DNA from 3 places in the Lactiplantibacillus sp. 3062 genome. Region 3 is predicted to be linked to each of the others. Evidence: predicted binding sites of a transcription regulator. Region 3 holds the regulator's gene; each other region holds the start of a gene.
What was found. Region 3 encodes Rex, which represses fermentation and respiration genes when NADH is low (regulators of the CRP and FNR family bind a similar motif). Its sites were predicted from a motif close to TTGTGAANTANTTCACAA; they were not measured.
Positions count from the first base shown of each region.

Region 1 (5,512 bases), on a different contig from region 3:
TATCATGCGTAATTGACAAGACCGTTAACGCTGAATTAGCCTTCATATCGCGAATCGTCGTCAATACTTCCTGACGACCACGGGGATCCAACATTGACGTCGCTTCGTCCAGAATCAAAATCTGAGGCCGCGCCGCTATCATACCAGCCAGCGCCACCCGTTGTTTTTGACCACCTGACAAACGTGCCGGTTCACGTGTCGCAAAATCCTGCATGTTGACTTGTTCTAGAGCCGCCTGTACCCGCGTTAGCATCTCAGGACGCGGCACGCCCTGGTTTTCAAGGCTAAACGCAACATCATCGGCAACGGTTGCCCCAACGAATTGGTTATCTGGGTTTTGGAAAACCATCCCAATTTTGCGCCGAATGTCCCAAACGGTTTCTTCAGATAATACTTGACCATCAACCGTAATCGTTCCGGCCGCTGGTGCTAACAGTCCGTTTAAATTCTTGGCCAAGGTCGACTTACCAGAACCGTTATGGCCGACAATGGCGACCCATTCACCCGGCATGACCGTAAATGAAATATCGTGTAACGTTAACTGATCCGTAGCTTGTTGCGGGTAACGATAATCTAAATGTTTAACGTCAATAATCGGACTCACCATTGTCCCTCATTTCCTTAAAATTCATGGTTATTATCATAACATATCTGACGGAACTTGTAGTAACTGAACTTCACGTCCAATCTTACTTTAAATCAGTGGCTGGCCCGTATTTGTAACCAGCATCGCCAAACAGCGTGAACTGCTTCTTCAAGTTATTGGAGACGTATACTTTTTTATCCTTGGTAATAAAAATGGCCCCAATACCTTGATCCGCTTTACCATTAATGTACTTCATCCCGCCTTTGAGGCCTTTGTCAAAGGTGGCCGTCGATAGTGCATCGCCATCCACCGACTTCTTCGAGATGATGGAAACGCCCATCAAATTGTTTTGATAAGGGGCCCCTGTTTGTGGGTCCATCAAATGACTGTAAACTTTACCATTCTTCTTCAAATAGCGTTCATAGATCCCAGAAGTAACGATTGACTTATTCTTAGCAGGTAGTGAGCCAATGGCCGTACCCCGTGACGCTTTTGGATCTTGGATACCGACTGTCCAGTTACCTGACTTCGTTCCTTTAGGGCTGTCACCCAGAACATAAATATTACCACCGAGGTCAATAATGGCCGTTGAAACCCCATGATTTAATAAGTACGTCTTCACTTGATCGGTCATGTAACCCTTGGCAATCCCACCAAGGTCTAGTTGCATTCCCTTTTCTTCTAGATAAACGGTCCGTTTCTTGTCATTTAATTTAACTTTTTTGTAGTCTACCAGCTTAACGTTCTTGTCAATTTCTTGTTGAGTGGGCACCTTGGCATCAGAAAATCCAATATGCCAGAGTGATGTGATCGGGCCAATGGCTAAATCAAAGGATTCGTCTGAATTCTTACTATAATAGTAAGCTGCTTTGATCATTGGGTAGATATCCTTGCTGACAGCCACTGGCTTTTTACCGGCAGCGGCGTTGATCTTGTCAATTTCAGATCCTTTTTGATTGACCGTAATTTCCTTAGCTTCCGTTTTCAACAGCTTAAACGCCCCAGCTAACACGTTATCCTTACCCTTATTATAAATCCGCAACGTGACAACTGTGCCCATCATGAACTGGGTATCCTCGATCGGCGTCTTGACGACCTTAGTTGGTTTGGGTCGGCTACTAGCAGCATTTTTGCGACTCGTACTCGTCCCACACGCCGTCAATGGCACGATCATTGCAACAATTAATCCAATTCGAACCCATTTTTTTAGCTTCATTCCAATACTTCCCCTATTTTTAATTTCAATTGTCATTATACCAAAGTCTTGATTCATCCGGTGAGACTGTTTGCGCGTCATCCAAGCTTTTCTACGCTAGTCTGACATCAGCGCACCTACAGCAAACGGTACAACTCGACGGTCGGGTTTGTACTACCACAGCCATTTTGCACTTAACATTCACCGCCACTATTATTTTTTAAACCAATATCCATGTATGGATTTAGCTTGCTCAAAGTCGTGCCCAACTGAGTGACAAACTTTTGTGGTTGCTCAATTAAAAACAAAAGGCCCTCAGCATGCGCCTCAGGCCTCAAAAGAATCTAATAATTAAATTGCTTATTCAGAGAAAATCATGTTGTCAACAGTAATCGTGTTGGTGTCACCCTTTTGTGCCGCGTTTTGTAATTGTTCCGCGTACATAATAAAGGTGTTAGAGGATTCAGTGGCACCCGTGACAACGTCAACCTTAGTTGGATCACTACTCTTAACTAATGACTTGTTCAAAGCTGGTTGATAAGTCTTAGGGTTAGTCTTAGCAACCTTCTTCATTTGCTTGTTGTAAGCTGCATCGTCAACTTTGGACTTGCCATTCTTGTTCACTTGGTTATATTCAGACTTCGTAATCTTATTATCCTTGACCGTGATTGCGAAAGTAACTTTGTAACCGTGTGAGTAGTTCTTTTCGTTCAACTTGTAGGTACCATCTTTCATCTTGGCACCATTGTCAATCTTAATGGTCGACTTGTTACCCGCTTGGGCAGCTTGAACTAATTGTTGTGTGTAGTTTTGGAAGGTCTTTGATGATTCAGTCGCACCAGTCACAACATCAATGGAGCCCACGTTACCAGTAGCGGCAGAGCCCGTCAGCGTCTTGTTTAACTTAGGCATGTAAGTCTTGGGGTTAGTCCCAGCGATCTTCTTCATTTGTTTGTTATATGAAGTATCATCAACTTTGGACTTGCCGTTCTTGTTCACTTGGTCATAACTGGACTTAGTGATTTTACCGTTGTTATTAACTGTGATACTCATCTTGGTCCGATAACCATGTGAATAATTTTCTTCTTCAAGGTTATAAGTACCCGCTTTCATTTTGCTGCCAGCAGTTAATTTAGCAACCTTAGTTGTCTTAGCTGATGAACTTGAAGATGAACTCTTCTTGGATGAACTCGAGCTAGAACTTGAAGAACTGCTGCCACAACCTGCTAAAGCTAAAGCTGAAATTGCAACAACTGAAGCACCCGTAATAACTGATTTGAATTTCATGATATCCCACTCCTAACCTTTTTGTATGAAAATTCACATTAATCTTAACGTTTAAACTGGTAATAGTCAATCCCATTCCATTAAAAAAATGATATTTTAGCCTAATAATAGCGGTATTGACAACGTTTTCCGTTCAAACCTCGATGCCACTATTTTCGCGGCTTAGATAATGTGATAGTTTATGCATTCTTTCCCATAATCCATAGACAACCGCTTACATTATCGTTATAATTATTAGTGGAATTATCTTTTTACACTATTATTCAAGGGAGTTGTTACGCAATGGCAAAGAAAAATATTGTCGTTGTCGGTGCGGGGTTTGCTGGTGTTTACGCAACCAAGAAACTGTCTAAGCATTTCAAAAAAAATGCAGACGTCGAGATTACGTTGATTGACCGGCATTCATACTTCACGTATATGACTGAATTACATGAAGTTGCTACCGAACGGGTGGAACCTGAGCATATCCAATATGATTTGCAACGGTTGTTCGCACGGCGAAAAAACGTTCGTCTCGTGACCGATACCGTGACGGGCATCGACAAAAAGGCACAAACAGTTACTACCGAACACGGAAGTTATCAATATGATCAACTTTTAATTAGTTTGGGTGGGGAATCCAATGACTTTGGGACTCCCGGTGTTAAGGAACACGGCTTCGAATTGTGGTCCTTCGAACAAGCGATGGCATTGCGCGCTCACTTATCTGCAATTATTCGGCGGGGGGCGGCGGAGCTCGACCCTGCTAAGCGCAAAGCCATGTTGACCTTTACAGTCTGTGGTTCTGGTTTTACTGGTTCTGAACTGATTGGTGAATTAATCGAATATCGTGATGTTTTGGCTCGAGACAACAAGCTCGATCCAAGTGAAATCACGCTCCAATTGGTCGAAGCAGCGCCGACTATTATTAACATGCTCAACCGGACGCAAGCCGGTAAGGCCGCTAAGTACATGGAAAAACATGGTGTCAAAATCATGACGAACTCCATGATTACCGAAGTCTGTGAAGACCATGTTAACTTAAAAGGCAAGGATCCAATTCCAACCTACACGTTAATCTGGACAGCCGGTGTTCGTGCTAATAGTATCGTTAAAAAGTTCGGCATTGAAACTAACCCCCGCGGTGGTCGCTTGATGGCCAATGAATTCATGCAAGCTAAGGATTGTAACAATATCTTCTTAGCCGGTGATTCAACCAGCTACCAAGAACCTGACCAACCACGGCCAGTCCCACAAATCGTTCAAGGGGCTGAAGAAACCGCAGCTAAGGCCGTCGAAGGTATTATTAAGAACGTTGACCAGACTGACGTTACGATCAAGCCATTTAAGGGCGCTTATCAAGCATCCGTCGACTCAATTGGTTCCAAATATGCCGTTGCACAAGTTTTAGAGAAGTGGAACGTCTCTGGTTTTATTGCCGTGCTTTTAAAACACGCCATCAACTGGATGTACTACGTTCAGATTTTCTCAGGTTACTACCTATTCCAGTACTTCATGCACGAATTCTTCCGGACTCGTAATAACCGTAACGTCTTCCGCGGTTGGGTCTCACGGGCTGGTAACGTACTCTGGAGTGTGCCACTGCGGTTCTTCTATGGTGCCATGTGGTTATGGGACTGCTGGACTAAAGTTCAGGGATCTGAATCCTGGTTCACTGACAAGTTACGGTTACCATTCGAATGGATTACCGTGGCCGCAACCAGTGGTGCCTCTCAAGCAACTAAAGCCGCTGCAACCAGTGGTGCTTCTGAAGCTGCCACGTCAACCGTTAAAGCCGCTAAGGGTGTCTTCAGTCTTTCATACATGTACGGTAAAGAACCCCTGATGGTCTTTGACAAAATGCCACATTGGTTCGAATCAATTACCAAGGTCTTCATTCCGAACATGCAAATGGCCCTCTTCTTCCAGAAATTCATGACTTGTGTTGAAATCGTCATTGCATTATGTATTTTCTTCGGACTCTTTACTTGGTTTGCTAACGCAGTCACCATTGGCTTAGTTGTCGTCTTCTGCTTATCTGGCATGTTCTACTGGGTCAACATTTGGATGATCTTTGTTGCCCTCGCCTTAATGAACGGTTCCGGACGGACATTTGGGTTAGACTACTGGGTCGTTCCGTGGATGCAAAAACACCTTGGACACTGGTGGTACGGCAACGTTCGTTCTCATTACGACGGTGTTAAAACCCGCTAGATGCGTTATAATTAATTAAATCCTTTCCCGATGGTTCAAGGGTTGTTTTTCCCCCTTGAACCATTTTTTATTTCATTGAATTGGAGGGTTAACGATGCGTAAATTACGGACAATGATCCGGACATTCAAACGTTATGGGGATATGATCAAGCCGTTTGATATTATTATTATTGTTGCGCTAATTATTTTATCGTTCACCCCACTAGCGATTTTTTCATACCAGCAAAAACAACAAGCTGAACATGCGGCAC
Region 1 is NZ_JBVAYE010000008.1:34,740-40,251, reverse strand. It holds gene ACWQAU_RS11060 (energy-coupling factor ABC transporter ATP-binding protein) at 1-604, opposite strand, end outside; gene ACWQAU_RS11055 (FAD:protein FMN transferase) at 690-1,802, opposite strand; gene pplA (extracellular electron transfer flavoprotein PplA) at 2,142-3,068, opposite strand; gene ACWQAU_RS11045 (NAD(P)/FAD-dependent oxidoreductase) at 3,351-5,261, shown strand; gene ACWQAU_RS11040 (NusG domain II-containing protein) at 5,356-5,512, shown strand, end outside.
Region 1: a site for Rex is predicted at 3,090-3,107, ahead of pplA (extracellular electron transfer flavoprotein PplA). Genes of this name have one in related genera too.

Region 2 (5,512 bases), on a different contig from region 3:
CTCGACGAGGAGGGCAATTACATTGAAAAATAGTGTAGACCGCGAATTACCAGCAGAATTAATGACGAAGTTAAATTACCAAGGTTTTGAGTCAACCGAAATCGGACATCCTGAAATTCAACGGGTGGCCCCCAAAGTTCACGTTTCAACAGGGGACAACAAAGTCGTTGATTCCGTTGCTGACGTGGTAAAAGCCACTGTCAAAGATGGTATGACGATTTCATTTCACCACCATTTTCGTAATGGGGATTTCGTCTTCAATCAAGTGATGCGGGCCATTATTGATGCCGGTATTAAAGATTTGACCTTGGCGCCATCCTCCTTAACGGGCGTGATGAACGATATGGTGATCGAAGCAATTAAGGCCGGAACGATTACGAATATTACTAGCTCGGGGATGCGGGGCTCTCTTGGGGACTTCGTTTCACACGGTGGTTTAAAGAACCCCGTAATCTTCCGTTCTCATGGTAATCGGGCCCGGGCCATTGAACATGGTGATATTAAAATTGATGTCGCCTTTCTAGGTGTGCCGAATGCTGACCGACTAGGAAATGCGAACGGGATGGCTGGTAAAGCAGTCTTTGGTTCCTTAGGTTACGCCCTGATGGATGCGCAATACGCCAACCAAGTTGTCTTATTGACCGATAATATTGTGGCTTATCCAAATACACCGGCCTCAATTAAACAGACACAAGTCGATTACGTCGTGCAAGTCGACCAAGTTGGTGACCCTGACAAGATTGGTTCAGGTGCGACGCGCTTCACCAAGGACCCAAAGGAATTGAAGATTGCCCAGACCGTTAATGATGTGATCGTGAACTCACCATACTTTAAAAACGGCTTCTCATTCCAAACTGGTTCCGGCGGTGCTGCGTTAGCTGTCACTCGGTACTTGCGGCAAGCAATGCTCGATAATCAAATCAAAGCATCGTTTGCACTTGGTGGTATTACGAAACCAACCACTGATTTGCTCGAAGAAGGGTTAGTTGATAAAGTCATGGATGTTCAAGACTTTGACAAAGGGGCGGCAGCATCGATGCACGCCAATCCTAATCAACAAGAAATTGACGCATCATGGTACGCTGACCCTGATAATAAAGGAGCGATGGTTGATCAATTGGATGTTGCCATTCTGAGTGCGTTGGAAATTGATACGCACTTCAATGTCAACGTCATGTCCGGTTCGGATGGCGTGATTCGTGGCGCCATTGGTGGACATCAAGACGCGGCTACGGCCAAACTGACCATTATCTCTGCACCACTTGTCCGTGGTCGGTTAGCGACGATTGTGCCAGAAGTAACAACCGTTGTAACGCCGGGGGACTCCATTGACGTGGTTGTGACGGAATACGGGATTGCAATCAACCCCCGGCGTCAAGACCTAGTTAAAGCACTCAGTCATGTCCCAGGTGTGCCGGTCTATACGATTGAAGAATTACAACAATTAGCCGAAAAGAAAGTCGGCCAACCCCAACCACTTGAATTTACAGATCGCACCGTTGCCTTGATTGAATATCGCGATGGCACGATTATTGATACGATTAAAGCGGTGAAGGACTAAAAGATATTGATGACAAAAATGACCCGGCTGATGACTAGCTGGGTCATTTTTATTTATGGTGAATTGAAATGAGTTAAGCAGGGCAGTTCTATTGTACGTGTGACCAATGCGCCTTATAGACACTTGTAGCGAACAGATACTGGAGACAAATAATATTTATCGGCTTGGGAAATGGTAAGATTTATTTGGTTGCTTAGACTGATAAGCAAGTTAATGAATATGTAGTACAATATAAATAGTTGTTCGTGTTTATATATTGAAATGCGTCGTTGTAAGGAGGCTTCACGCATACAATTGTTTGCAAAGAACTATAAGGTGATGCGGGTGATTAAGTGATGGAGCAATTTCCAAATTTTAAGCTATTTATTGATAAATATTTACCATGGTTAGCCGTTATTGGTTTTGTTGTGACGGTCAGTGTTAATGGTAATGTTTGGTTGTATTTTATGTCGGTTCTGATTATATTTGTTGTGGTTGCAATTATTGACTTGCTGTTTAAGTATTGGAACCATGCCAAGATTTTAGGTATCATGATTGTCCTTTTGGTGCTTGGACTATGGTTGAATCGCTAAGTATACTGTTAGATGGGGATATTCAGTTGGAACTGATAAGTAAACATAGCAATGTCTTTATCAAAAATATCTCGGCTAATATCAATTTAGTAGAGATATTTTTGTTTTAATTAGCGATGTCCTGAATTTTTAACATGATTCGGGACTGAAAAGGGCCCGACAGTTAGAAATGTTGTTTGTCAGCTGGTGTGCGTCCTATTCCGATATTGACTTTAACCTCCAGAGTATGCAAAAAATGACGATTACGAGTAAAATTGGTCAACAGAAATAAATCGGAACATGTGAATAAATAAACATTTTTATCAAACACACAGTTACCGCAAACTTTCAGCGCCAAACGACTGTTACATAAACCTCATAACTAATACTTATAGCTAAAACTGAGTTTGACTATAGCTATATGGGGGCGCTAAACTAGGTTTATAAACTAAATGTTATTTTTTTCACACACTTAGTAAGCGCTTACCAACACATTAATTGGAGGTTATCAACATGACAGAATATCGAGTTGAATCAGATACTTTAGGCGAAGTTAAAATTCCTGCGAACGCCTTATGGGGTGCTCAGACAGAACGGAGTCGCCATAACTTTCCGACTGGTACGAAGATGCCGTTGGAAATGATTCGGGCATTACTTCAAATTAAGCGGGCCGCAGCGATTGCGAATAAAGAAGTTGAAGCAATGACTGCTGAAAAAGCTGATTTAATCGTGGCTGCCATTGATAAGTTATTAGCGCTCGACGATGAAGATTTGCGTAAGGACTTTCCGCTGGTTGTTTACCAAACTGGTTCGGGGACGCAAACGAATATGAACGTTAATGAAGTGGTCGCACACATGGCTGGTAAGATCAATCCTGATATTGAAATCTTGCCGAACGACGATGTTAACCATGGTCAAAGCTCTAACGATATCTTCCCAACGGCGATGAACATTACGGCCGCAGTTGCCGTGGATAAGCTGATTGCCGCAGCGGAACACTTATTAGCGGAATTGAAGATCAAACAAAAGAAGTACTGGCGGGTAGTAAAGATCGGCCGGACCCATCTTCAAGATGCAACGCCATTAACTTTTGGCCAAGAAGTGAGTGGTTGGGCCAGTGCGATTGAACATGATATTGCCTACTTAAAACAGTTGAATCCAACGTTAGGCGAGCTTGCAATGGGTGGGACCGCCGTTGGGACTGGTCTAAATGCTGCCCCTCATTTTGCTGAAAATATTGCTGCGGCGATGAGCAAATTGTATGGGATTGAATTTACGGCTGATTCCAATAAGTTCTATGGTTTGGCCCATCATTCTGGCTTAAACGTGGTTCACGGGGCCATCAAGACCCTAGCAGCCGATTTGATGAAGATTGCCAATGATGTGCGGTTCTTGGCAAGCGGTCCACGGGCCGGTTATGACGAATTAAACATTCCGGCTAACGAACCCGGCTCATCAATCATGCCTGGGAAAGTTAACCCAACCCAAGCTGAAGCCATCACTATGGCAGCGGTACGAGTTATGGGGAATGACGTGGTCGTCGATTTAGCTTCTAGCCAAGGTAATTTTGAAATGAACGTTTACAAGACCGTTTTGATTGATGCCTTCCTTGAATCTGCTGAATTGTTAGCTGGAACGATTACCGGCTTCACTGACCGAATGATTGCTGGTTTGACGGTCAACCAAGACCGTATGGCAGAGTTAGTCGACAGTTCCTTGATGACGGTTACGGCATTGTCACCACATATTGGCTATCATGATAGTGCGATGATTGCTCAAGCAGCTGAAAAAGCGGGGACGACATTGCGTGAAGCAGCCATCAAGTCTGGCAAAGTAACCGCGGAACAATTCGATGAATGGATGGTTCCACTGGATATGACGAATATTGATGATTAAGCTAAAATAAGTATTGATCGGCGTTGAACCGTTAACGTGGATCAAGGTGGCACGGGTCATTGTTCCTAGACTTGGAATGGTGGCCCGTGTCCAGTTAACGACAATAATAAATGAGATTTTGGTTCCATCCTGGGGAATACCCCGGACGAATTGAGAGGAGAAGTGGCAATCAATGGCTGAAAAGTTTACATTTACACCAACCGCCTTAGCGGATCTAAAACCGAACTATGACGTAGTGATTATTGGATCGGGGGGCGCGGGTTTGACTGCGGCAATCCAGGCACATGAATTGGGCCTGAACCCGGTTATTTTAGAAAAAATGCCGAAAATCGGTGGTAACACCACCCGGGCTTCATCCGGTATGAATGCGGCGGAGACGAACGTCCAATTGCATCACCATATTGTTGATAGTTTTGGCGATTTCTACGGCGAAACCCTTAAAGGTGGTGGCGGTATGAATAACCAAGCACTGTTGAAATTCTTCACGGAACACAGTGCGCTCGCAATTGACTGGTTAGCAGACCACGGCATTAAGTTGGATGATTTGACGATTACTGGTGGGATGAGTGTGATGCGGACCCATCGGCCAAGTTCCATGGCTCCCATTGGTGGTTTCTTAGTCACTGAGTTGTTGAAACAAGTGGCGGCTGACCAGTTACCACTCTTCACAGATGTCAAAGTCGATGAACTAGTCGTCGAAGCCGGCAAAATTAGTGGCGTCAAGGCAACAACCCCAGATGGAGCTGTCACGATTACGGCTGGAGCCGTCTTGTTAGCAACCGGTGGCTTCGGTGCGAATAAGACCTTGTTAGGCCAGTATCGTGATGATCTTAAAAACTATCAGACGACCAATCAGCCGGGCGCGACTGGAGATGGGATTCTGTTGGCACAAGCTATTGGGGCTAAGTTGGTTGATATGGACCAAGTCCAAGTTCATCCGACGGTCCAACAAGATACAGATCATGCTTATTTAATCGGTGAAGCGGTTCGGGGCGAAGGTGCGATTTTGGTCGATAACCAGGGGGCTCGTTTCGTCAATGAACTCGACACGCGTAAGAACGTGACGGCCGCTATCGACCAACTGGGTGGTACTGGTGCCTACTTGATCTTTGACCGCGGTATTCGTGACCGGGTCAAAGCGGTTGAATTCTATGATCACATTGGCCTGGTAAAGACTGGGACTGACTTGGAAACACTGGCGACTGCGACAGGCTTAGACGCTGCGACGCTTAAACAGACGGTGGCTGACTGGAATCAGGCAGTCGCTAACCATAATGATGCGGCCTTTAACCGGACAACTGGGATGGATCGCGATATTGCGGCGGGACCGTTCTACTCAATTCACATTGCGCCAGCTGTTCACTACACGATGGGTGGGATTGCCATTAATCCAGCAACCCAAGTGTTGAATCAGGACGAACGACCGATTGCCGGCCTGTTTGCAGCCGGTGAAGTGGTCGGCGGTCTCCACGGCAATAACCGGATTGGTGGTAACTCAATCGCT
Region 2 is NZ_JBVAYE010000008.1:70,767-76,278, forward strand. It holds gene citE (citrate (pro-3S)-lyase subunit beta) at 1-33, shown strand, start outside; gene citF (citrate lyase subunit alpha) at 23-1,561, shown strand; gene ACWQAU_RS11215 (flagellar biosynthetic protein FlhB) at 1,897-2,133, shown strand; gene ACWQAU_RS11220 (class II fumarate hydratase) at 2,626-4,008, shown strand; gene ACWQAU_RS11225 (flavocytochrome c) at 4,181-5,512, shown strand, end outside.
Region 2: a site for Rex is predicted at 2,565-2,582, ahead of ACWQAU_RS11220 (class II fumarate hydratase). Genes of this name have one in related genera too.

Region 3 (5,512 bases):
AAATACTGGCCTTTCACTAACCAAGCACAGGACGCTTGCTAAGTGAAATTTCACCACTGGGCATTGTCAGAAACGCCTTCCAGTCGGGATAGCGTTCGAATGGCTGATAGGGGCGTACTCAACTTTTGCTGGATTTGTCGTTGTTTTTCATAAACGTTAATTTTATCAATCAACTGTCAGATTGAAAAGGTCTTGTGATAACTCACTATTTCTGAATTACCGTAGTAATAATTGAATATTTCGAAAAAGTGGAGAAGGCACTCTGATATTTGACTTAAAGGGTTCAGTATCAAAATAGCCAACGACAAATTGTACCGAGTTCAGTGGCCGTTCATCAGCCATTCGAGCGGCATCCCGACTGGAGGGGCTGGGTGACAATGTTCAGTAGCCAAATTATTCTTAGCTGGAAGTGGGTTCCTTCCGGCTTAGAATAAGACTCAAATCGACGTCGGCTTACGTTCCAGCAATTGTCACCCAGCCCCGGAGGTCGGAATCGGACGCGCATTGCTGACGAACAGGAACCCACCTAACCGGCACCTTTCAATCATGATTTATGCCGCGGATAGGGGCAAAATAATAGTCGCCTTAAGAATTATATTAATTCTTGAGGCGACTATTATTTTTATCTGATGAGTCATTGGAAAATTAGCTCAATTCTTCTAAAGCTTCAGCTTGTTCGGTCCATTCGGTTTCAACTTGTTCTTGTTGAGTATTGATGGCTTCAAGTTCTTTTTGTAGGTCTTGTAGTTTACCAACATCGGCCGATACTTCAGGTTGCGCCATTTCAGTTTGAATCTGTGTGGCTTGTTCATCTAAGGCAGTCATCTGTTCTTCCAGGGCGGCAACTGAGCGCTCGAGCTTGCGCTTTTCACGTTGTTGCTGCTTGCTGGCTTGGTAATTTTGCTGGCCTTTGGAGCGGGGAGCAGCAGTTGTGGCACTGGTTGAATCCGCTGCACCGGCTTCAGCAGCTTTTTCGGCCGCTTGGCTAGCAGCCGCAGCCGCGATTTCAGCTTGCTCTTGTTTCTTGTCGATGTAGTAGTCGTAATCACCTAAGAAGAGTTCCGTGCCTTCCGGAGAAACCTCTACGACACTCGTGGCGACTTGGTTAATGAAGTAGCGGTCATGTGACACGAACAAAAGGGTGCCGTCAAAGTCGTTGAGGGCGACTTCCAAAACTTCACGGCTATCGATATCCAAGTGGTTAGTTGGTTCATCTAAGATTAAGAAGTTGTCATTTTGCATGGCAAGTTTGGTCAACAGTAACCGGGCTCGTTCTCCACCAGATAGGGCATGAACGGGTTTATCAACATCTTCACCAGTGAAGAGAAAACTGCCCAAAATGGTACGAATGTCTTTTTCAGGAGTGGTGGGATGTTCATCCCAAAGTTCACTGAGGACGGTTTTTTTGTCGTTTAAATTACGTTGCTCTTGATCGTAGTAGCCCGTAACGACGTTGGTGCCAAAAACGGCCTGGCCTTTAATGAATGGAATCTGTCCCAAAATACTCTTTAGGAAAGTCGATTTTCCAATACCGTTCGGTCCAACAATGGCAATAGCTTCATGTTTCTTAATATTCAAGTTGTCGGGTTCCGAAAGAATCTGACCATCATAGCCCACGGCTGCATCTTTGACGGTCAACACAATGTTGCCGCTTTGTTTAGCCGCATGAAAGCCAAAGTGGGCAGTCTTCTCGTCACTATCAGGGCGGTCAAGGCGGTCCATCTTTGCTAACTGCTTACGCCGAGCCTGGGCCCGTTTTGTCGTAGAAGCACGCACGATGTTACGATTAACAAAGTCTTCAAGCTTGCTGATCTCCGCTTGTTGCTTTTCATAATGTTTCCATTGTGCTTGGATTCGAGCCGCTTTTTCTTGCACAAACTGGTCGTAGTTACCAGTGTAGTGCACCATTTCATGGTGTGATAAGTCATAGACTTCGTTAACGACCCGGTCTAAGAAATAACGGTCATGGCTAACGATTAGCAGCGCACCAGAGTAAGACTGGAGATAGCTTTCCAACCAAGTAAGAGTTTCGACGTCCAAGTGGTTCGTCGGTTCGTCAAGGATAAGCAAGTCCCGTTTTTCAAGTAACAACTTGGCCAAGGCCAACTGGGTCTTTTGTCCACCGGATAGTGCCGTCACCGACTTATCGTACACATCGGCGTCGAATTGGAAGCCGTGCAACACGCCCCGAATCTCAGCTTGGTAGCCGTACCCGTTTTTTTGTTGAAATCCAGTTTGAATCTGATCATAGGTTTTCAGGGTCTGTTGATAAGCCTGCTCATCATTCATGATTGCGGGGTCGCTCAATTGATTTTCGAGCTGGTGCATCCGTTTTTCGATGGCATGTAACTCAGCAAAGACACTACTCATTTCTTCCCAAATCGTATTGTTACTATCCAGTCCTTGGTCTTGCGCCAAGTAACCGATTGTTAAGCCCTTGCGCATTGAAATCTGGCCTTCGTCCGGTACCGTTTCGCCGGCAATCATTTTAAGTAAGGTTGATTTTCCGGCCCCGTTTCGACCGACGAGGGCCACCCGAGCGTGTTCTTGAATATCCATTTGTACGTTATCGAACAAGACATCGGCGCCAAAACGCCGCATAACTTGCTGTACTTGTAGTAAAATCACGCTTTATTAAGCTCCTTTCACATTTAATTCGTGACATAATTGTAGCATATTGTAACGGCCTGACCCAATTATTCGGAATAATAAGTAATTATTATTTCACAAAGTCACGCGTTATGCTAGAATAGTGTCAGCAAATTCACAAACTTTTAATTAGGAGGACACGTCCGAATGGCAGAAACAAAAATTCCACGGGCAACGGCAAAACGGTTACCGATTTATTACCGCTATTTAAATATCTTGCTAGATGCAGATAAGAAGCGGGTCTCATCGACCGAGTTGTCCGAGGCGGTTAAAGTAGATTCAGCAACGATTCGGCGAGATTTCTCGTATTTTGGGGCGCTCGGCAAACGAGGGTATGGATACGATGTTGAAACGTTACTTGCATTTTTCAAAAAGATTTTAAATCAAGACACCTTAACGAATGTTGCTTTAATTGGGGTCGGTAATTTGGGCCACGCCCTACTGAACTTTAATTTTCACAAAAACAGTAATGTCCGCATTTCAGCAGCATTTGATGTCAACGAGGCGATTGCCAATACAGTCCAAAGTGGGGTTCCAGTGTACCCAATGACGGAGCTCAAAAAGCAATTGATCGAACAACAGATTGAGATTGCTATCTTAACGGTGCCAACCACGGTTGTTCAGAAAATTACCGATGACTTGGTTGATGCAAACGTCAAAGGAATCATGAACTTTACGCCGTTACGAATCTCCGTTCCTGAGACAGTACGGGTTCAGAACGTTGATTTGACCAACGAATTACAAACATTGATCTACTTCATTGAACATTACGGTCAGCAATTAGGTGACAATGGTAATGACGATGAAAATGAGACTGAAGATTAATAACTCGCTTTATCTTTGAAATTAAATGGCTATAAAAAGGCTTCTCTGAATTATTCAGGGAAGCTTTTTTAACATACTTAGATCACGAATCATTGATTGTAACGTATAAATATTCGGTGAAAATTAACGTTGAAACGCTAGGTTAGCGCTACCTAGTAATGATACTAGTGCAATAAGCCTAATAACGTGGGTAACACGACCGATGCGTTCATCAGGATGTGAGCCGTCATCGATGTTTGAATCCGACCGGTGTGCTGGTATAACCAGCAGAATAATAACCCGATAAAGGCATAGAGGATAAAGTGACCATCCGCATGTGCAAAGCTAAATAACACACTAGAAATCAAGGCCGCCCCAATCTGACCAGTAACCGCACTTAGATTGCCAAAGATAACTTTGCGGAAGACGATTTCTTCCATAATCGGGGCACCGACAATGATGGCTAAGAAGAAAGCGGGATATTGTTGCCCAACAGTTAAGAGGGTGGTCGTGTTGGTTGACGCTGTTGACTGTCCCAGTAAAGCCGTCATTTTTAAAATGATGACTTGACCAATGATGACTAGGACAAGACCGATCAATCCCCAGATGAACGTCATGAACCAGTTACTTGGTTGTTTTTCAACAACGTTTTTTGTCCGCATGCGACTCGCCAACCAGATGAGTAGGATTGCACCGACTAAGTAGTCGACCGTTTGAATCACGAATACTTGGGCCCCTAGCTGATGGAAAGCAGTCACAAGGACGCTCGGTAGTGCGTAAATAATAAAGTAGATGATAAGAATAAAGATTGATTGGCGGCGATTAACCATCAAGTCACGTCCTTTTAAAAGTTTGATTTAAGATTTATTGATACTTCAATAGTATTCATTATAGTCGATTTGACATTCTTTGACTAATAATTGACAAATCACTTGCAATCTTGAATTAAAATGATATAGTTGACAATGTAATTAGCACTTGAGGTTGAGGAGTGCTAAAAAAGAATAAATGGAGGGATTCACGTGTTAAAACCATTAGGAGATCGCGTTATCTTGCAACAACAAGAAGAAGAAGAACAAACAATTGGCGGTATTGTCATTGCCAATAACGCTAAGGAAAAGCCCCAAAGCGGTAAGGTTGTTGCCGTCAATGACGGTCGTGTTTTAGATAACGGGACAAAAGTTGACCCCAGCGTGAAGGTCGGCGATCAAGTATTATTCGATAAGTATGCCGGTACCGAAGTCAAGTATCAAGGTGCTAAGTATTTGGTATTGCACGAAAAAGATATCGTTGCAATCGAAGACTAATCCATTTAAATTGCGCAACTTAAAATAAATTAAATTCATGAGGTGAATAGAGATAATGGCTAAAGAATTAAAGTTCTCTGAAGATGCACGTTCAGCGATGCTAAAAGGTGTCGATCAATTAGCTGACACAGTTAAGTCAACGTTAGGTCCTAAGGGTCGCAACGTTGTTTTGGAACAATCATATGGTTCACCAACAATTACTAATGATGGTGTAACGATTGCTAAGGCGATCGAATTAGACGATCATTTCGAAAACATGGGTGCTAAGTTAGTTTCTGAAGTTGCTTCAAAGACTAATGACATCGCTGGTGATGGGACGACTACTGCAACGGTCTTAACACAATCAATCGTTAATGAAGGTATGAAGAACGTTACGGCCGGTGCTAACCCTGTTGGCATTCGTCGTGGGATTGAAGAAGCTACTAAGACGGCGGTTGACTCATTACACGCTATGGCACACGAAGTTAAGACGCAAGAAGATATTGCGCAAATCGCTTCTGTATCTTCAGCAAGTGAAGAAACTGGTAAATTGATTGCCGAAGCCATGGAAAAAGTTGGTCATGACGGTGTTATCACGATTGAAGAATCACGTGGTGTTGATACTAGCTTAGACGTTGTTGAAGGGATGCAATTCGACCGCGGCTACTTATCACAATACATGGTTACTGATAATGATAAGATGGAAGCGGATCTTGACAATCCATATATCTTAATTACTGATAAGAAGATTTCAAACATTCAAGATATCTTAC
Region 3 is NZ_JBVAYE010000003.1:270,599-276,110, reverse strand. It holds gene ACWQAU_RS07265 (ABC-F family ATP-binding cassette domain-containing protein) at 646-2,628, opposite strand; gene ACWQAU_RS07260 (redox-sensing transcriptional repressor Rex) at 2,797-3,474, shown strand; gene ACWQAU_RS07255 (CPBP family intramembrane glutamic endopeptidase) at 3,639-4,283, opposite strand; gene groES (co-chaperone GroES) at 4,476-4,760, shown strand; gene groL (chaperonin GroEL) at 4,816-5,512, shown strand, end outside.